Longimicrobium terrae: one gene and its partner. The protein of the gene in region 1 interacts with the protein of each later gene in a pairwise test. Links are inferred from orthologs where the notes say so. Each region holds a gene or a part of one and is shown in the gene's direction. Other genes may lie near its edges. The genes, in order: rlmN and ftsZ.

Region 1 (9,815 bases):
CGCCAGCGTGTGTACAGAAAGACGGCGAAGCAGACGCCCAGCGCGTCGGCTACCCAGTCACGAATGTCGGGAGAGCGCCCCGGCACGAAACTCTGGTGAATTTCGTCGCTCGCGCCGTACAGCACTCCCAGGATCACGGCCACCCCGGGGTGCAGCGCCGAGCGGTGCGCCGCAAAGGCCAGCAGCCCGCCCAGCAGGGCGTACGCCCCGAAGTGCAGCACCTTGTCGGCGCCGCTTACGCCCGGCACCGGAACCGAACTGCGCCCGGAAACCAGGTAGATGGCGACCGCCCAGGCGAGCGCGGGAATCCAGGGCAGCAGCCGGCGCATCAGAGCGCCTCAGCCTCCGCCAGAAGCGCCATGAACTCGTCGGCGGACTGCGCCGCCACCAGGCGCTCGCGAAAGCCGTCGCGGCGCACCATGCGCGAAATGCGCGACAGCGCCTTTACGTGCTGCCCGGCCGCGTTCTCCGGCCCCACCAGCAGAAACATCAGCCGCACGGGCTGCCCGTCCAGCGAGTCGAAGTCCACCGGCTCGCGGGTGACGCCCGCCGCCATCACCAGTTCCGGCACCGAGTTGCTCTTGCCGTGCGGGATGGCGACGCCGCTTCCCACGCCCGTGCTCAGCAGTTCCTCGCGCTGGCGAACGGAGGCCAGCACGCCCTCCGCGTCGGCGACGGCGCCTTGATCGTGCAGCAGCGCCACCAGTTCCTGCAGAAGATCCTGCTTGGAACCGCCCCGCAGGGGGACGCGCACGCGTTCGGGAGTGAGCAGCTCGTTGAGCAGCACTGCAAGCCTCAAGGCCGGGAAACGGACAGGCCACGCCATGGCGTGGCCGGGTGCGGAGCTTGCAAAAGCTAACGCTCGCGCCAAATGCCGACAAGCACGCGGGGAACATGGCGGCGCGTGCGGTGAACTACCCGGTTTGCACGCGCCCAGCATCACGGAACGCACGGATGATCGCCACCGCCCAGCCCACGCCCGTTTCAGCCCTCGCCGACCTCGTGGGCCTGCTGCCCGAAGTGGCGGAATCCGCGCTGCGCGAGCACTTCACCGGCCGCCGCCAGCCGGCGTACCGCGTGGGGCAGGTGCTGCGCTGGCTGTACGAGCGCGGCGCGGCCGGCTTCGCCGAAATGAGCGACCTGCCGCAGGCGGAGCGCGCGGCACTGGCCGAAGCATTCTCTTTCACCGCGCCCGAGCCGGCCAAGATCTCCCGCTCCGTGGACGGCACCGCCAAGCACCTGTGGCGCCTGGCCGACGGAGAACTGATCGAGTCCGTCCTCATCCCCACCCCCACGCGCCTGACGCTGTGCATCTCGTCGCAGGCGGGGTGCGCCATGGCGTGCACCTTCTGCGCCACCGGCTGGGCGGGATACCGGCGCCAGCTTTCGGCCGGCGAGATCGTGGCGCAGTTCCGCGGGGCGCGCCGCTGGGCGCAGGAAAACGGCTACGACGACATCACCAACATCGTCTTCATGGGGATGGGCGAGCCGCTCATGAACCCCAAGGCCGTGTTCCCCACCCTGGCCATCCTGAACCGCGGCTACAAGTTCGGCGCGCGCCGCATCACCATCAGCACGGTGGGCGTGGTGCCGGGCATTCAGCGGCTGGCGGAGATGCCGGAGCAGTACCGCCTGGCCGTGTCGCTGCACGCGCCCAACCACGAACTCCGGCAGAAGCTGATTCCGCTGGAAAAAAAGTACGACATCGACGAACTGCTGGACGCCCTGCGCCGGTTTGACGCGGCCGGCGGAAAGCGCATTACGTTCGAGTACGTGATGATCGACGGCGTCACCGACCTGCCTGAACTGGCGGACGAGCTCGCCCGCGTGGTCCGGGAGTTCAACGCGTTCGTGAACCTCATTCCGTTCAATCCCATTCCGGGCACGGAGTGGAAGCCGAGCCGCCGCGCTCGGCTGGACCTGTTCGTGGAGCGGCTGGGCCGCCAGGGGATCAGCGCCGCCGTCCGTGAATCGCGCGGCAGCGACATCGCCGCCGCGTGCGGCCAGCTTCGCGCCGAGGTCACGCAGGGCCGCGCCCCGGTGCAGATGGGCTCGATCTAGCATTCCCGCGGCCCGCACCGCTCATCCCGCCGACACGGCGAGGGTGCGGGCGCGCAGGATCTGGTTTTCCAACTGCAGCACCAGCACCTCTCGGTCCTTTTCTCCCGCCTCGCGCACCTGCGCCACCTCCAGCGACACCCGCTGCACCGCCAGCGCCAGATCGTGAAGCTCGCGGCGGATTTCCCTGATCTCCTCGCGGTTCTGGCGCAGGTCTTCGGCCAGCCGCAGCAGCGTGCGGGTGGTGTCGAGCACTTCCTTCCACATGTCAGGCCGCGAGCAGGCCGTCGATGACGCACCGGGTTTCGCGTCGCAGGCGGTCGATCTCGCGCTGGTCCTCGTCGAGCGCGCGCCGCACCACCGCCACGCGCGCCAGCATGTCGCGCGTCCGGGCCCGGTAATCGGGCCTGGCGCGCCGGACGACGGGCTCGGCGTCTACGTACGCGCCGAACGGAACGGCGTGCTCGCGCAGGCGCATGGTGCCGTAGCCGGCGGGGACGGTGTACTCGGCGGACGCGGGTTCGCCGGTCACTTCCGGATCAGAGAGGGTGGACATGGGTGCCCTTCCGCGGTGCGGGTAGGCGCCGGGCCTGCGGCGCACATGGACAATCTGAACGCCACAATGGTGCACGACTCCGCTCCTGCCGTCAAGCCTTTTCTTTATCCCTATCTCTATACGCCACAGGTGTTTCACTCCACCGCGACCCGCCACGCACGCCCGGTGTCTTGTTCGGGATTCCCGCCGTTCCGTTTGCCGCCGCCGCGAGTACGCCCGCCTCTCGCGATCCCGCATCCAACCATGAGACCGCTAACCCTCGGGCCCTGTCGGCCATCGGAATCGCGCATGGAAACGAGGCCGGTCGTGCATCGGGGCCGGGACGCGTAGATTGTCGTGGTTCCTGAGTATTCTGATCGCCCCGACGCCGTATCATGCCGCAGCCAGCCGAATCCGGGCGCAAGCCCCAGTGGGTCAAGCACACCGTTACCGCCGACGAGGCGGGCCGCACGCTGCAGCAGCTGCTGACGGAAACGCTGGGGATATCGGGGCGGATGATTCAGCGGCTTACGCGCAGCAGGGGCGTGCAGATGAACCGCAAGCCCGGGTGGCTGGCGGGCAAGGTCAAGGCGGGGGATCTGGTGGAGGTGCGGCTGGTGGTGGACGAGGAACCGGGGCTGACCCCCGTGGAGATGCCGCTGTCCATCGTGGCGGAAGACGAGGACCTGCTGGTCATCGACAAGCCGCCGTTCGTGCTCGTCCACCCCACCTCGCCGGGGCAGGACCGCACATTGGCGCACGGGGTGGCGTGGCACCTTCAGCAGCGCGGAATCCGGGCGCGCGTGCATCCCGTGCACCGCATCGACCGCGACACCTCCGGACTGGTGCTGTTTGCGCGGACGGCGCACGCGCATCACCGGCTGGATCTGCAGCTGCGTGCGGGCGAACTGAAGCGCGAGTACCTGGCCCTGGTGGACGGCGTCGTGACGCAGGACCGGGGAATGATCGACGCGCCCATCGCGCGGGACCCGCGCAATCCCACCCTGCGCGTCACCCGGCCCAACGGCGAGCCCGCGCTGACGCGCTACGAGGTCGTGGAGCGCTATCCCAACGCGACGCTGGTGCGCCTGGAACTGGAGACGGGGCGGACGCACCAGATCCGCGTGCACATGCAGCACGCCGGCCACCCCGTCCTGGGCGACAGGCAGTACGGACGCCGCCGTGTGGATCTGGTAAAGCGGCAGGCGCTGCACGCGGAGCGGCTGGCCTTTACGCATCCCGCCACGGGTGCACCGGTGGAGCTGCGCGCACCCTTGGCGGAGGATCTGCGGGCCGCGATCGAGGTGCTGAAAAACGAAACGGCCCGGGGCTGATTCGCCCGGGCCGCGTTGTGCCGATCCGCATCTTTTACTGCTGCGCTTCCCCGCTCTCCGGCGCCGCGCGCCAGTCCTTTCCCAGCACCACCGTCGCGTCCACGTACATGTTGGCGTCCGGCTTGGGCTGCACGCGGCGGATTCCGATGGCGTCCGCCACCTCGCGCGCGGCGTCCATCCGCCCTACGCGGTCAAGGACGAGCGAACTGTCGGGCGGAAACCCGGCGCCGTTGCCGATAAAGACGACGTCGAAGCCGCGGTCGCGCAGTACGCGCCGTCCTTCCGCCGCCAGCCCGGGGATGCCGGACGCGTTCAGCACTTCCACGCGGACGCGCGCACCCGGCCGCGGCCCCTGGGCGGGCGTGGCGGAAACCGGGTCCGCCGTGGCGGCAGCCGAATCCGCCGCGGCAACGGGCCGGGCCAGTTCGCCCCCGCCGCCCATCAACCCCGCCACCATGGACCCCACCAGCACGGCCACCAGCAGCAGCAGCAGAAACAGGCCGATTACCTGAATCCGCCCGCCGCCGGAGCCGCCCTTGGCGGCCGCGCTACGCGGCGCTGACCTGGCCATGGAACGCCTGCGTTTCTGGATGCAGCGCGGACCCGCTTTCCATCACGTGCCGCACCCGCGCCTCCACCACCTCGCGCAGCACGGCGTCCATCTCCGCCGGCATACGGGCGCGCAGCGACGCGGTCCACTCCGTCTCGTACCGGCGCCCCGGCTCCAGAAAATCCGCCAGGTACAGCGCCCGGCCGAGCGCCTTCCACCGGGGCGAGCCGAGCGTGTGGTAGCGGATGGCCTCCAGCATCTCCTCATCCACCTCGCCGGCCAAGCGCTCGGAGGCGGCGGGGCCGTGCAGCAGCTTGCCGGGAAGATCGTGAAAGGCGGGCGGAACCTGGGGGCGCAGTTCGTCCGGCGTGCCTTCGCGCAACGCATCGTGCAGCCAGCCGGTGGCCGTCCAGCGCGCCTGGTCGCCTTCGGAAAGCCCCAGTCCGGACGCCCATTCCGCCATCAGCGCGGCCACGCGCGCCATGTGCGCGCGCCGCTTCTCGGAAACGTGCGCCCACTTGGGAAGTTCGCCGCGGGCTGCGGCGCGCACCAGCGGGCCGGGATCACTCGTCGTCAAAGCCGCGGCGGGCATGGGATTCCAGGATGGCGCGATTGCGGATGGCGGTGTGCGACACGTAGTTGAAGCCGCGAAGCTCCACGCCGCTCCCCACGCGCGAACTGACGATGCGGCAGCACGGGCCGATGACCGTTTCGTCGCCCACCACCGTCTGCCCCTCCAGTACGCAGCCGGGGTAGATGACGGAATCGCGGCCGATGACCACGCCCACGTCCACCAGCACCGTCTGGGGAAGGAGAAAGGTGACCCCCTCGTTCATCAGCCGATGGACGACGCGGTCGCGGATGGCGCCGCCGGCGCGGGCCAGCGAGGCGCGGTCGCGCACCACGAAGCCGGCGGGGTCAGGGACGACGGCGATCCCGGAAAGAGCGCGCAGGACGGACAGGTCGCCGCCGCGCGCCACCAGCCGCTCCGCGCCCTCCGGCCCGATCCACGCCGCGAGCACCGCGCCGTCTCCGCCCTCCAGAAGCACGTCGTCCGGCCGCTTCAGCAGGCGGTCCAGCGCGGGGCCGGCGGTGGGTGCGGCGGCATCCACCACCAGCACGCGCCCTTCCGCGGGCAGAACGGCGCCGCCCAGCGCCGCTTCCGTGGCGGGAAGTACATCGACCACACAGTCGATGTCGCCAAACAGTTCGATGGCGAGCTCACCCCCCACCACCACGATGCGCGCCGGGGCCGGACGCAGCGCGGCCAGGCAGCTTACCGCATGCCAGGCCAGCGGGCGCCCCGCCAGGGGGTGCAGGTAGGTGGACAGCCGGGAGCGAAGCCCGTCGCTCCCCGGCTCCGCCAGCGCCAGTACGACGCCGGTCCAGGGACCCACGGGCGTCAGGAGCTGACGGCCCGCAGGGCGTCGCGCGAGATGCGGTTCTGCTCGTCCACGAAGATGAAGCGCGGCCGGTAGCTGGCCATTTCCGCCTCGTCGTACTGCGCGTAGCTGATGACGATGACCTTGTCGCCGGGATGCACCAGGCGCGCGGCGGCGCCGTTCAGGCACATCTCGCCCCGGCCGCGCTCACCGGGGATCACGTACGTCTCGAACCGCGCGCCGTTGTTGACGTTCACGACGGCCACCTGCTCGAACTCCAGCAGATCCGCGGCTTCCATCAGCTCGGGATCAATCGTGATGGAGCCGATATAGTTGAGATCCGCCCCGGTCACCGTGGCCCGGTGGATCTTGCTCTTGCACATGTTGCGAAGCATGGCAGCCTCCCAGTGTGGACGCCTGCTCGTGAAATCAGAAAAGGACCGCGTTGTCGATCAGCCGCGTTCCACCCACCCGCGCCGCCACCAGCAGCACGGTTCCCGGCGCCGCGGCGGTCACCGGCTCCAGCGTGTCGGGGTTCACCGCCTCAGCGTACTCCGGCTCGATCCCCGGCACCCGCAGCGCCGCCCACAGTGCCTGCCGCAGCACCGCCGCGTCGCGCTCGCCCCCGGCGAACAGCGCGTCTGCCCGCTGCAGCCCGCGGTGCAGGGCCAGGGCGCGCTCGCGCTCCTCCACGGAAAGATAAACGTTCCGGGAGCTCATCGCCAAGCCGTCGGCCTCCCGCACGATGGGCGCCACCTCCACGCGGACGGGGATGTTGAGGTCCCCCACCATGCGGCGGATGAGCGTGGCCTGCTGAAAATCCTTTTGACCAAATACCGCCACGTCCGGCATGAACAGGCCGAACAGCTTGGCGACCACGGTCAGCATGCCGCTGAAGTGGCCGGGGCGGATGGCCCCCTCCATGCGCGACCCCAGCGGCCCCGGCTCCACCATCACCTGCTGCGCGCCGTGCGGATACATCTCCGCGGCGGAAGGGGCAAAGACCAGGTCCACGCCGTGCTCGCGTGCCAGCTCCAGGTCGCCGTCCAGGTCGCGCGGGTAGCGGTCCAGGTCTTCGCTGGGGCCGAACTGCAGCGGGTTGACGAAGATGGACATCATCACCCGGTCCGCCAGCTCGCGGGCGCGGTCCACCAGCGACATGTGCCCGGCGTGCAGAAAGCCCATCGTCGGCACCAGCGCCACCGTCTCCCCGGCGTCGCGCGCGGCGGCGATCGCGGCGCGAAGATCGGCGCGGCCGTGCACCAGCTGCAGGGGGCGCGCGTCCACGGCCATGCTCATTCGAAGGTGTGTTCCGGGCCGGGATACGCCCCGTCCTTGACCGTGCGCACGTACTCGCCCACCCCGTCCGTCACCGCCTGCCCCACGTCGGCGAAGCGGCGCAGAAAGCGCGGGTTGAAGCCGGTGTTGAGCCCCAGCATGTCGTGCAGCACCAGCACCTGCCCGTCGCACCCCACGCCGGCGCCGATGCCGATGGTGGGAATGGACACGCTTTCCGTCACCGCCGCGGCCAGCGGGCCGGGCACCAGCTCCAGGACGACGGAAAAGGCGCCGGCCTGCTCCAGGCGGCGCGCTTCGGCCATCATCCGCTCCGCCGCTTCTTCGCCCTTGCCCTGCACGCGCACGCCCTGCACGTGAACCGACTGGGGGGTAAAGCCCAGGTGGCCCATGACGGGAATGCCGGCGCGCACCAGCGCGGCGACGGTGTCGGCGATTTCGGGGGAGCCCCCTTCCAGCTTCACCGCCTGCGCCCCGGTTTCCTGAAGCACGCGCCCGGCATTGCGCAGGGCGTCTTCGCGGCTGACCTGGTAGGTGAGAAAGGGGAGGTCGACGACGAGCAGGGCCCGCTCCACGCCGCGGCGAACCGCGCGGGCGTGGTGGATCATGTCGTCGAGTGTGACGGGAACGGTGGTATCCAGGCCGAGGATGACCTGGCCGAGGGAGTCGCCCACGAGCACGACATCCACGCCCGCGCCGTCTACCAGGCGGGCGAAGAGGTAGTCGTATGCCGTGAGCGCGGCGATCTTTTCGCCGCGGCGCTTCATTTCGCGCAGCTCGGCGACGGTCACCCGCCGCGGCCCGCTTCCCCGCTGAGTGGACATCCCGTTACATCGTGCGTGGCGAACACCGGACCGGACGCCGGAAAATCGCGCATGGGACTGCGGGTTGACGGGCCGTGAAAGTAACCCGAAGTTGGGCCGCGTGTCAAACCTTATCCGTTACGATCCGCTGCTGGTGCGCGCCCTCGCGGCGGAGCTCGGCGCCGCCCTGCGGGGCCGCGCCGCGGCCGGCCAGCCCGTGTTTGCCCGCGACCTTTCCTGCACGCTGCCGCTGGACCGCGGGCAGGCGCTGCGCTGGGACCTGCACCCGCGCCGGGGCTGGGTGCGCCTGGTGGACGCCGCCTCGCTCGCGGAGGACGGCGCGCGCCCGCCGGACCCGTCGGAGCTGTCGGCGCGCATCACCCGCGTCTCGTCCCCCGCGGACGAGCGGCTGCTGCGCATCGACCTGCACGAGGGGGCGCGCTTTCGCGGCGCGCGCCGGGCGCTGGTCATCGAGCTGCACACCAACCAGTGGAACGCGCTGCTGGTGGATGCCGAAACCCGGCGCATCATTTCCGTCCTCCGCGCCCGCTCCGCCGGCGAGCGCGCGCTGCGGGCCGGCGCGGTCTACCTCCCTCCCCCGCCCACCCGGCGCGTCCTCCCCGGCCGCCCCCGCGCGGAGCTGCTCGCGGAGTGGACCGACGCGCTCGCCGGGATCCCGCCCGCGGACCGCGCGCGCGCCCTCGTCCGCCGCTTCGCCTTCGCCAGCCCCATGAACGCGTCGTGGATCCTGGGCCTGGCGGCTTCGGTGGATGGGGAGGACGTCCTGGAGGATGCGTTCGAGCGGTGGTGGGAAATGGCGGATGGGGATGCCTCCACCCCCGTGCTCCTGCGCACCTCGTCGGGTCCGCAGCCCTATCCGCTCCTTCTCCCCGGAACGGAGTCCGCGCCGCACACGTCCCTTCTGGCCGCGATGGAGCAGGTGTCTCGCGAGCAGCCGGCGGACGATGCCGTGGAGGCCGCCGCCGCGCCCGGGGCCGAACTGCTGGAGCGCGCGCGGAGGCGGCTCGCGGGTGCAGAGAAGCGTCTTTCGCGCCTCGCGGCGGACATGGGAAAGACGGGCGAGGCGGACCGGCTGCGCGGATGGGGCGACCTGATCCTGGCTCACCTGGACTGGCTGGAGCCGGGCACCGACAGCGTCGTGCTCCCCGGCTTTGAGGGCGACGAGGTGACGGTGCCGCTGGAACCCGCGCTGCGCCCGCACGAGAACGCGGAGCGGCTGTACGAGCAGGCCCGCCGCCGGGACAAGGCGCACGCGCGCCTCCCCGAACTGGTGGCGGAGGCGGAGCGGGAACGCGATCGGTGGATGGGCGTCATCGCCTCGCTGGAGGCGGGAGAGGTGCCGGAGGGCGTGGAAGCCGCCCTGCGCCGCCCGGAAGCGGCCGAGCGCGCCTCCGCCTCCGCGGACGACGAACGACTTCCCTACCGGCCGTATCGCACGTCAGGGGGCATCGAGGTGCGCGTGGGGCGCAGTTCCAGGGACAACGACCGGCTTACGTTCGGCCACGCGGCGCCGGGGGACGTATGGCTGCACGCCCGCTCCGTCCCCGGCTCCCACGTCGTTCTCCGCTGGCGGGAAGAGGGTGCGCCCCCGGCCCGCGACCTGGAAGAAGCGGCGGTGCTGGCGGCGTACTACAGCAAGGCGCGCTCATCGGGCACCGTCGCGGTGGACTGGACGCGGCGCCGCTACGTCCGCAAACCGCGCGGCGCCCCGCCCGGACGCGTAAGCCTCGTCCAGGCCAAGACCATCTTCGTCGCCCCCGACGCCGCGCTGGAGGAACGTCTGCGCGTAGTCGAATGATCCCGCTCGAAGCACGACCAGAAAAACATCACACAGAG
Region 2 (9,714 bases), on another replicon or contig:
GACGCGCGCGTGGAGCGGCGCTTTCCCGCCACGCTGCGCATCCGCATCGTCGAAAAGCGCCCGGCCGCCTTCGTGTCCGCCGGCACGCTGCGACCCGCGACGGCGACGGGGGAGATTCTTCCGGTGGATCCCGCCCGCGTCCCGGTGGACCTGCCGATCGCGGGGACGGCGCCAGACACGGCCACCCGCGTCCGCGACCGCGCCACCCTGGCCGTGCTGGCCGAGGCCGCGCGCCTGGCCGACGCCGATCCCATGCTGATGGCGCGGGTGAGCGAAGTCCGCTCCACCCGGGCCGGGACGCGGCTCTTCATGTCCGCGCCGCGGGCAGAGGTGCTGCTGGCCTCCGGCGCCGGCGAGCCCCGGCTTACGCAGCTTCGCGCCGCCCTGGCGGACGTGGACCGCCGCCTGGGCGCGGGCGGACGCGCCGTCGTCGACGCGCGCTACGCGGACCAGGTGGTGGTCCGCCTGATCGCGCCTGGCAGCACCCCCGCGACGGCCCCCGCGCCGCCGCGTACCTGACCCGCAGCCCACGCTTCCGGAACTGATGCGTTCTTCCATCGTCGCAGGCCTGGACATCGGCTCGAGCAAGACCGCCGTGGTCATCGCGGAGGTGTCGGGCGATGCCCCCCACCGCGCCCAGGTCAAGGTGCTGGGGGTGGGGCAGGCGCGCACCGGCGGCATCCGCCGCGAGATCGTCACCGACATCGAGGCCACCACCGAGTCCGTGCGCAAGGCGGTCAAGGAAGCGGAATTGATGGCCGGCGTGACCGTGCAGCGGCTGTACACCGGCATCGCGGGCGAGCACATCCACGCCTGGCCCAGCACCGGCGTCGTCGCCGTCGGCGGGCGCCCGGCGGGGGACGGTGAGATCCGCACGGGCGACGTGGACCGCGTGCAGGAAGTCGCCCGCGCCGTGGTCATCCCCGGCGACCGCGAGCTGATCCACGCGATCCCGCAGGAGTACATCGTCGACGCGCAGGACGGCATCCGCGACCCCGTCGGCATGGCGGGGACCCGGCTGGAGGCCGAGGTCTTCATCGTCACCGGCAGCGCCAGCGCCAGCCAGAACGTGCGCAAGGCCGTCACCCGCGCCGGCTACACCGTCGCGGAGCTCGTGCTGGAGCCGCTGGCCTCGTCGCTCGCCGTGCTGACGGAAGACGAGATGGAGATCGGCGTCGCCCTCGTGGAACTGGGCGGGGGGACGACGGACCTGTGCGTCTTTCACGAGCGCAAGATCAAGCACCTGACCTCGCTCCCCTGGGGCGGCGCGACGGTCACGAACGACATCGCCAAGGGCCTCTCGCTTCCGTACGCCGAGGCGGGGCGCGCCAAGGAGCGCTTCGGCGTGGCCCGCGCGGACTTCGTGCGGCCGGATGAAACGTTCGAGATCCCGGGCGCGGCGGCGGGGCAGACGCGCCACGTCGCGCGCGAGCTGCTGGCGCACATCATCGAGCAGCGGATGGACGAGATCTTTGGGCTCGTCGCGGCCGAGCTGGAGCGCGCGGGGTTCGGCGGGGGCGAGCTGGGCGGCGGCGTGGTGCTCACCGGCGGCGGCGCCGCGCTGCAGGGCGTGGTGGAGCTGGCGGAGCGCACCTTTGCCTCGTCCGTGCGCATCGGCGTGCCCGGCGAGGGACTCGGCGGGCTTGCGGATTCCGTCCGCCGCCCCAAGTTTGCGACCGCCGCCGGACTCGCGGTCTACGGGTCGCGACGCCTCATCACGGACACTCCCGAAAGCAGCGCCCTCGCCGGCGCTTCGGTCAACGGCATCGTAAAGCGCATCAGCGACTGGTTCGCGGACTTCTTCTAGAAGCCCGCGCGGTCGCCTGCTTTTTAGTTCTTTCTGTTCAGAATTTTCTCCCCTGGGGAGCCAGCGCACATGGTCTTCGAGTACGACGAAACGATGACCCAGAACGCCCGCATGAAGGTGGTGGGCGTGGGTGGCGGCGGCGGCAACGCCGTCAACCGCATGATCGAGGAGGACCTGGAGGGCGTCGACTTCATTTCGGTGAACACCGACGCGCAGGTCCTGAAGCTCAGCAAGGCCGACGTCCGCATTCAGATCGGGCACAAGCTCACCCGCGGCCTGGGCGCCGGCGCGCGCCCGGAAATCGGCGCGCAGGCGCTGGAGGAGAACCGGGATGAGATGCGGCGCGCGCTGGACGGCGCCGACCTGGTCTTCATCACCGCCGGCATGGGCGGCGGCACCGGCACCGGCGCCGCCCCGCTGATCGCGGAAATGGCGCGGGAGATGGGGGCGCTCACCATCGCCATCGTCACCAAGCCCTTTCTGTTCGAGGGCAAGAAGCGGATGAAGCAGGCCGAGCAGGGCCTTGCCGAGCTGAAGCGCGCGGCGGACACCATGATCGTGGTGCCCAACGAGCGGCTCCTGGCCGTCGTGGGCAAGGGCACCAGCTTCAAGGACGCGCTCAAGAAGGCGGACGAGGTGCTGCTGCACGCCACGCAGGGCATCTCCGACCTGATCCGCGTGACCGGCGAGGTGAACGTGGACTTCGCCGACGTGCGCACGGTGATGAGCAACCGCGGCGCGGCGCTCATGGGCACCGGCTTCGGACGGGGCGAAAACCGGTCGATGGAGGCCGCGCAGGAGGCCATCAGCTCGCCGCTGCTGGACAACATCTCCATCAGCGGCGCGGCGGGCGTGCTCATCAACATCACCGGCGGAATGGACCTGGCGATCGACGAGGTCACGACGATCTCCTCCATCATCCAGGAAGCCGCGGGCGACGACGCCGAGATCATCTTTGGCGCCGTGCACGACCCCAGCATGAAGGAAGAGGTGCGCGTCACGGTGATCGCCACCGGCTTTGAAAAGGACGCCATCATCCCCGACCGGCTGGACGGCGTGATCCGCGCCGACTTCCGCTCGCACGGCCGCTCCCCCGCGGGCGCCGATATCGCGGGGACGCGCACGGCCTACCCGCCGCGTCCGGCTTCCGGCGACGCGCGCTCGTCGCTGGACTCTCGTTCTTCGGGGATGGACAGCCGCCCCGAGCCGCGGATGGAGCCGCGCGCGGAGCGGCTGGAGCACCGCCCCGAGCCGCGCGCCGAGGCACAGCCGGGGGTGACGCCGCTGCACAAGATGCCGCCGCGGCCGGAGCCCAAGGTCCCCAGCGACCTCGAGATTCCTACCTTTATCCGCCGGCAGATGGACTGAAGCCGGCCCCCTCGCCTCCTCGCGGCCCACGCCGCGGGGAGGCGAGTCTCTGGTGCCCGGCCGCGTTCCCCCGGCCGGACAGGATTGCAACCCCCAAGCAGGAAGACGGATGTCTCGTCCCGCCCGCATCATCGCCGCCGGCGCGCTCTGCGCGCTGGGCGCGGCGCTCGGCGTTCAGCGCCTGGCCACTCTCCGCGCCGCCGAACAGCAGATGGAGGCACCGCCGGCGTGGCTTCCGGCGGCGCAGGCCCGCCCCGCGGAGCTTGCCTTTGCCGACACGCTGCGCCGCGGCGAAACGCTTTCGGAGCTTCTGGACCGCACCAAGCTGGACCTGACGGCCACCCGCGCGCTGCTGGAGCAGCTGTCCCAGGTGCAGGACCCGCGTACCGTGCGCCCCGGGCTGGTGGTGGAGTACCGCCGTTCCACGCGCACCGGCGCCGTGCGCGCCGTCAGCACGCGGCTGGACGCGGACCGCCGCCTTTCGCTGCGCCCCGCGGGCGCGGGATGGAACGCGCGGGTGGAAGAGGTCGCGGTCCACACGGATACCACGGTGCTGGCGGGAAGCGTGCGCCGGTCGCTGTATCAGGCGCTGATGGACGGCGAGGGCGACGTGCCCCGCGGCGAGCGGCAGCGCGTGGCGGACCTGCTGGCGGACAGCGTGTTTCCCTGGCAGATCGACTTTTCGCGCGACCTCAAGGTGGGCGACACCTTTCGCATCCTGTACGAGCGGATGGTGCGCCCGGACGGCAGCGCGCGCTCGTCGCGCATCCTGGCCGTGCAGTTCGACATCGACGGCCGCGCGCACGACGCCTACCGCTTCACCGTGGACGGGCTGGACGAGTTCTACGACGGCGACGGCGAGTCGCTCAAGCGCGCGTTCCTGCGGGCGCCGCTGGAGTTCCGCCGCATCAGCAGCGTCTTTACCAGCGGCCGCTTTCACCCCATCCTGCGCCGCGTGCGCGCGCACCAGGGCATCGACTACGCGGCCTCCATGGGCACGCCGGTCCGCGCCGTGGGCGACGGGGTGATCGCGCGCGCCGGGTGGGCGGGCGGATACGGCAACCTTGTGGAAATCCGCCACCAGCGGGGATACGGCAGCCGCTACGGCCACATGCGCGGCTTCGCGCCCGGCATCCGTCCCGGCGTCCGCGTGCGCCAGGGCCAGCTGATCGGCTTCGTGGGCACCACGGGGCTCAGCACCGGGCCGCACCTGCACTACGAGTTCCACATGGACGGCCGCCCCGTCGATCCGTCGTCCATCCGCTACCTGACCGGCGCGCCCATCCCGGGCGGCGCCAGGGGCCGCTTCCGCGCCGCGCGCGACCTGCGCACGGCCGCCCTGGAGCGCGTCTCCGGCCCGCGCCTCGCCAAGCGCGACAGCGCCCGCACGGGCGACCGCGGCTGATGGCGGAATTTGCGCTGTACCCGGCCATCGACCTGCGCCGGGGCCGCTGCGTGCGGCTGGAAAAGGGGATGGCGGAGCGGGAAACGGTCTACGGCGACGATCCCGCCGCCGTCGCCGCGGGGTTCGCCGCGGCGGGCGCGGAGTGGATTCACGTCGTGGACCTGGACGCCGCCTTCGGGGACGGGAGCAACCGCGCGCTGATCCGTTCGCTTGCCGCCACCGCCGGTGTTCGCGTGCAGACCGGCGGGGGACTGCGGACGGAAGCGGACCTGGAGGAAGTGCTGGAGGCCGGCGCCGCGCGCGCCGTCATCGGCACGGCCGCGATCGAGAACCCGGAGCTGGTGCGCACGGCCGTCGCCCGCTGGGGCGCGGACCGCATCGCCGTCGGCCTGGACGCGCGCGGCAGGCGTCCCGCGGCGCGCGGCTGGGTGGAGGAAAGCGGGACGGACCTGTTCGACCTGGCCCGCACGCTCGTCGAATATGGCGTGCGGACGATCATCCACACCGACATCGAGCGGGACGGGATGATGATGGGGCCCAACCTGGACCTGTCCGCCGAGCTGGCCGCGCACGCCGGTGCGGAAGTGATCGTTTCCGGCGGCATGCGCGGGATCGACGACGTACGCGCCTGCGCGGCGGCGGCGCGCGAGGGACGCGGAATTTCCGGCGCCATCATGGGCCGCGCCATCTACGAGGGCGCGGTGGACGTGGGCGAGGCGCTGCGGGCCGCGCGATGATGTCGCGCGAGGTGCTCACCGGCTCACGCGGGCGGGCCAGCGGCCACGCGGTCGTGAACGTGCTGCAGAACTACACCGGCCTCACGCATCCCGAGGCCATGCGCATGTTCGAGCAGGTGCGCGCCGGCGAGCGGGTGGAGATCGATCTGGATGACGAGTTCGCCGCGTACGATCTCGTCTCCATGCTCACCGATCTGGGCCTCAAGGCCGAAGTCGCCGACACCAACTGATCGTCCGGATACTGCGGATCTCCAGCGCGCCTCCCGTCGGGAGGCGCGCTTTCCGTGTTTCGTCCATCCCAAACCGGACACGAACGCGCGTCCCGCCATCCGGTCGAAAAATCTTGTTGCCACGTGGCTGGCCCGTTGTGATCGCGCCTGATTTTCCACCTGCGACACGATCTTTCGCCAGACACCCGAATGCCCTTGTTCGGAGCCTTTCGGGTCTGTATGTATTGAAAGTGAACACGCCGCGCGCTCCTTCCGCGAGTCGCTCATAAAGGGTTCTGCGGTAATCCGCGATAATTGGGGCAAGCGAAAAAATTGAGATGTGATGCGGAGATTGGGGAGCAATTCCGCCGCGCAACTCTTCCGGGAATGCTGATTTCCGCAGGAAAACCGGGAGCGCATGCGGTAATCTGCGGCAACCCGCGGTAATCAGCGCGGAATGACGGCGCCATGTCAGGACGGGCAGATCAACCCAGGAATGGAGGAGAGAAGCTTCCATGAGTATTCGGTGGGGGGATGGACGTGACTTGGCTGGAGGGGTGCCCCGCCGGGATGGAAGAGGATGGAGGGCACGCGCGCGTCCCTTGCCGGAGCGTCGGCGGATGGGGATCTTTCCGCCTCCCACGATTCCCTGAAGGATGAACGATGCCCGAATCCGCTCGCGACATGGTAGATCTGCGTTCCGACACGGTGACGCGCCCCTCGCCCGAAATGCGCCGCGCCATCGCCGAAGCCGAGGTGGGCGACGCGGTGCTGGGCGACGACCCCACGGTGGCGGCGCTGGAGCGGGCTGCGGCGCAGCTGCTGGGCAAGGAGGCCGCCCTGTTCTTTCCCAGCGGCATCATGGCCAACACGGCGGGCGTGCTGGTGTGGGCCCAGCCGGGAACAGAGGCCGTGATCGACGCGGGTGGCCACATCCTGAACTACGAAGAGGGCGCGGCGGCGGCGTGGGGCGGCGTGCAGCTGCGCGCGGTGCAGACGCCGGACGGCCTGCTGGACCCGGACCTGGTGGCTGAGGCCATCCGCCCGGACACGCCGTACCTGCCGCAGACCTCGCTGGTGTGCGTGGAAAACACCCACAACAGCGCGGGCGGGCGCATTCTGCCGCTGGAGCGGATGCGCGCGGTGCGCGACGTGGCGCGTGAGCGGGGCGTGCGCGTGCACCTGGACGGCGCGCGCCTGCCGAACGCCTCCGTGGCGACCGGCACGCCCATGTCCGCCTGGGCGGCGGAGGCAGACACGGTGATGTTCGCGCTTTCCAAGGGGCTGGGCGCGCCCGTGGGTTCCATCCTGGGCGGCGACGCGGAAACCATGCAGCGCGCCTGGCGCCTGCGCCGGCGGCTGGGCGGGGGAATGCGGCAGGCCGGCATCCTGGCGGCGGCCGGGCTGTACGCGCTGGAGCACAACTTTCCGCTGCTCGCCCAGGATCACCGCCGCGCGCGGGAACTGGCACAGGCCGCGGGCGCGGTGGACGGGATTCAGGCCGCCGTGCCGGACACCAACATCGTCATGCTGGACCTGGAAGACGCGGCGCTGCAGCCGGCCGCCCTCCTGGCCGCGCTGGCGGAGCGCGGCATTCTGATGACGCAGTTCGGGCCGCGTCGGCTGCGCTCCGTGCTGCACATGGACGTGGGCGACGACGGAATCCGCCGCGCCGCCCAAGCCTTGCGCGAGGTTGTGGAGGCCGCGCGGGGCTGACCCGGAAAGCGTGTCCACGGCGCGAACAAAACCCTTGTGCGCCGCTTCGCTTTCGTGTAAACTTTCGCCTTATCTTCGGGAACGCACCTCCCGGCCCGGTGTATTGTCCGCACAGCCGTTCGCGGCTTCTGAACACGCTATCTCTGAGGAATTCCCATGGCATTTGTCGAAGTCGCGGATGACAAGAAGAAGGCCCTGAACGTCGCCATCGGCCAGATCGAAAAGGCGTACGGCAAGGGCTCCATCATGCGGATGGGCGTCAACGGGCCCAAGGTGCAGGTGGCCGCCATCCCCACGGGCGCCATCAACCTTGACGCCTGCATCGGCGTGGGCGGCATTCCGCGCGGCCGCGTGACCGAGATCTACGGCCCGGAGTCGTCCGGCAAGACGACGCTCTGCCTTCACGTGATCGCCAACGCGCAGAAGATCGGCGGCGTGGCCGCGTTCATCGACGCGGAGCACGCGCTGGACATCGAGTACGCGCGCAAGCTGGGCGTGGACGTCGACAACCTGCTGGTGTCGCAGCCGGACACGGGTGAGCAGGGGCTGGAGATCGCCGAAGTGCTGGTGCGCTCCAACGCGGTGGACGTCATCGTCATCGACTCCGTGGCGGCGCTGGTGCCCCGGGCGGAAATCGAAGGCGAAATGGGCGACAGCCACGTAGGCCTGCAGGCACGCCTGATGAGCCAGGCGCTGCGCAAGCTGACCGGAGCCATCAACCGCACGCAGACCACGGTCATCTTCACCAACCAGATCCGTGAAAAGATCGGCGTGATGTTCGGCAGCCCGGAAACGACGACCGGCGGCCGGGCGCTCAAGTTCTACGCCTCGCTGCGGCTGGACATCCGCCGCATCGGCAGCATCAAGGACCGCGACGTGCTCACGGGCAACAAGACGCGCGTCAAGGTCGTCAAGAACAAGGTGGCGCCGCCCTTCAAGCAGGCGGACTTCGACATCATGTTCAACGTGGGCATCGACCACTACGGCATCATCGTGGACCTGGCGGTGGAGCAGGACGTGATCAACAAGTCCGGCGCCTGGTTCTCGTACGGCGACGTGCGGCTGGGGCAGGGGCGCGAGAACGCCAAGGCCTTTCTGCAGGAAAACCCGCAGGTGGCCGCGGCCATCGAGGTGCAGGTCAAGGAAGTACTGGGGATGAACGGCATCGCCGCCGCCGCCCCCGAGAGCGACGACTGACGTACCGCGCCACGGCGCAACAAGGCCCCTTCCACCGCGGAAGGGGCCTTTCGCGTTCCGCGGCCCGCCTCGGCCGAACCCGCGGCGCGGGCCGCATCCGTTGACGCGCCCCGCCGCGACCCCGACCTTGTCGCTCGCCGCGTTGTACTGACGTCCGGCACCGCGGTTGCACATGCACCCGCGGGTTGCGCGGGGCGCACGGGCGATCTGTCGCCCGGCGCCGCCGCCACTGACCACGGAATCCGGTTGTGAGCGCAAACGAGCACGGACACGCCGAGCCCAAGGGGCGCTACCTGGCGCTGCTCTCCCTTTCCGCGCTGGGCGTCGTCTACGGCGACATCGGAACCAGTGTACTCTACACGGTCCGCGAATCCTTTCACCACACGCACGGGCTTCACCCCACGCGCGACAACGTGCTGGGCGTGCTTTCGCTCATCTTCTGGGCGCTGCTGCTGGTCATCTCCATCAAGTACGCCATCTTCGTGCTGCGGGCCGACAACCGCGGCGAGGGGGGCATTCTGGCGCTCACCTCGCTGGTGACGCCGGTGGGCGCGCTCAAGAAGAACAGCCGCTGGGTGCTCATCATGCTGGGGCTGTTCGGCACGGCGCTGCTGTACGGCGACGGGATGATCACCCCCGTCATCTCGGTGCTGAGCGCAGTGGAGGGGCTGGAGGTGGCTACGCCCTTCTTTTCGCCCTACATCATCCCCATCACCATCGCCATCCTGATCGGCCTGTTCTGGGTGCAGAAGTACGGCACCGGGGGCGTGGGCCGCATCTTCGGCCCGGTGACGCTGCTGTGGTTCGTCATCATCGCCGTCCTCGGGGTGATGAACCTGGTGCGCGACTTCAGCGTGCTGTGGGCCATGAACCCGCTGTACGGCGCGCGCTTCTTCATCCACAACGGATGGAACGGCTTTCTGGTGCTGGGCTCCGTGTTCCTGTGCGTGACCGGCGGCGAGGCGCTGTACGCCGACATGGGGCACTTCGGGCGCAAGCCCATCAAGCTGGCGTGGTACTGGGTGGTGCTTCCCGCGCTGCTGCTGAACTACTTCGGGCAGGGCGCGCTGCTGATTCACAACCCGGCCGCGGTGGACAACCCGTTCTACCGCATGGTGCCGCCGTGGGCGCTGTACCCGGTGGTGGTGATCGCCACGATGGCGGCGGTGATCGCGTCGCAGGCACTGATCACGGGGGCGTTCAGCCTGACCATGCAGGCGGTACAGCTGGGGTACATGCCGCGGGTGCAGATCGAGCACACCTCGTCCCGCGAGC

Evidence for each region.
Region 2: the proteins of rlmN (region 1) and ftsZ interact in binary tests that used the Escherichia coli proteins (3 or more experiments, as listed by UniProt). The link is inferred for Longimicrobium terrae from one-to-one orthologs.

What each region holds. Positions count from the first base shown.
Region 1 is NZ_JACHIA010000024.1:52,036-61,850, reverse strand. Bases 71-3,007 are described here. They hold rlmN (dual-specificity RNA methyltransferase RlmN), read left to right. Parts: upstream 71-954; coding sequence 955-2,061; downstream 2,062-3,007. Other genes in these bases: HNQ61_RS24785 (RluA family pseudouridine synthase), read left to right, coding at 2,989-3,007; HNQ61_RS24790 (hypothetical protein), read right to left, coding at 2,327-2,614; HNQ61_RS24795 (hypothetical protein), read right to left, coding at 2,083-2,325; HNQ61_RS24805 (fructose PTS transporter subunit IIA), read right to left, coding at 329-787; HNQ61_RS24810 (VanZ family protein), read right to left, coding at 71-329. In the rest of the region: more of HNQ61_RS24810, read right to left, coding at 1-70; more of HNQ61_RS24785, read left to right, coding at 3,008-3,927; HNQ61_RS24780 (LytR C-terminal domain-containing protein), read right to left, coding at 3,962-4,498; HNQ61_RS24775 (HD domain-containing protein), read right to left, coding at 4,476-5,069; HNQ61_RS29745 (hypothetical protein), read right to left, coding at 5,041-5,874; panD (aspartate 1-decarboxylase), read right to left, coding at 5,880-6,254; panC (pantoate--beta-alanine ligase), read right to left, coding at 6,289-7,158; panB (3-methyl-2-oxobutanoate hydroxymethyltransferase), read right to left, coding at 7,155-7,979; HNQ61_RS24750 (NFACT RNA binding domain-containing protein), read left to right, coding at 8,080-9,777.
Region 2 is NZ_JACHIA010000018.1:55,621-65,334, reverse strand. The notes cover bases 1,190-4,025. They hold ftsZ (cell division protein FtsZ), read left to right. Parts: upstream 1,190-1,876; coding sequence 1,877-3,175; downstream 3,176-4,025. Other genes in these bases: HNQ61_RS21765 (M23 family metallopeptidase), read left to right, coding at 3,285-4,025; ftsA (cell division protein FtsA), read left to right, coding at 1,190-1,807. In the rest of the region: HNQ61_RS21780 (cell division protein FtsQ/DivIB), read left to right, coding at 1-519; more of ftsA, read left to right, coding at 545-1,189; more of HNQ61_RS21765, read left to right, coding at 4,026-4,580; hisA (1-(5-phosphoribosyl)-5-[(5-phosphoribosylamino)methylideneamino]imidazole-4-carboxamide isomerase), read left to right, coding at 4,580-5,317; HNQ61_RS21755 (hypothetical protein), read left to right, coding at 5,314-5,547; HNQ61_RS21750 (threonine aldolase family protein), read left to right, coding at 6,190-7,242; recombinase RecA, read left to right, coding at 7,399-8,439; HNQ61_RS21740 (KUP/HAK/KT family potassium transporter), read left to right, coding at 8,688-9,714. UniProt on the Escherichia coli protein: Essential cell division protein that forms a contractile ring structure (Z ring) at the future cell division site. The regulation of the ring assembly controls the timing and the location of cell division.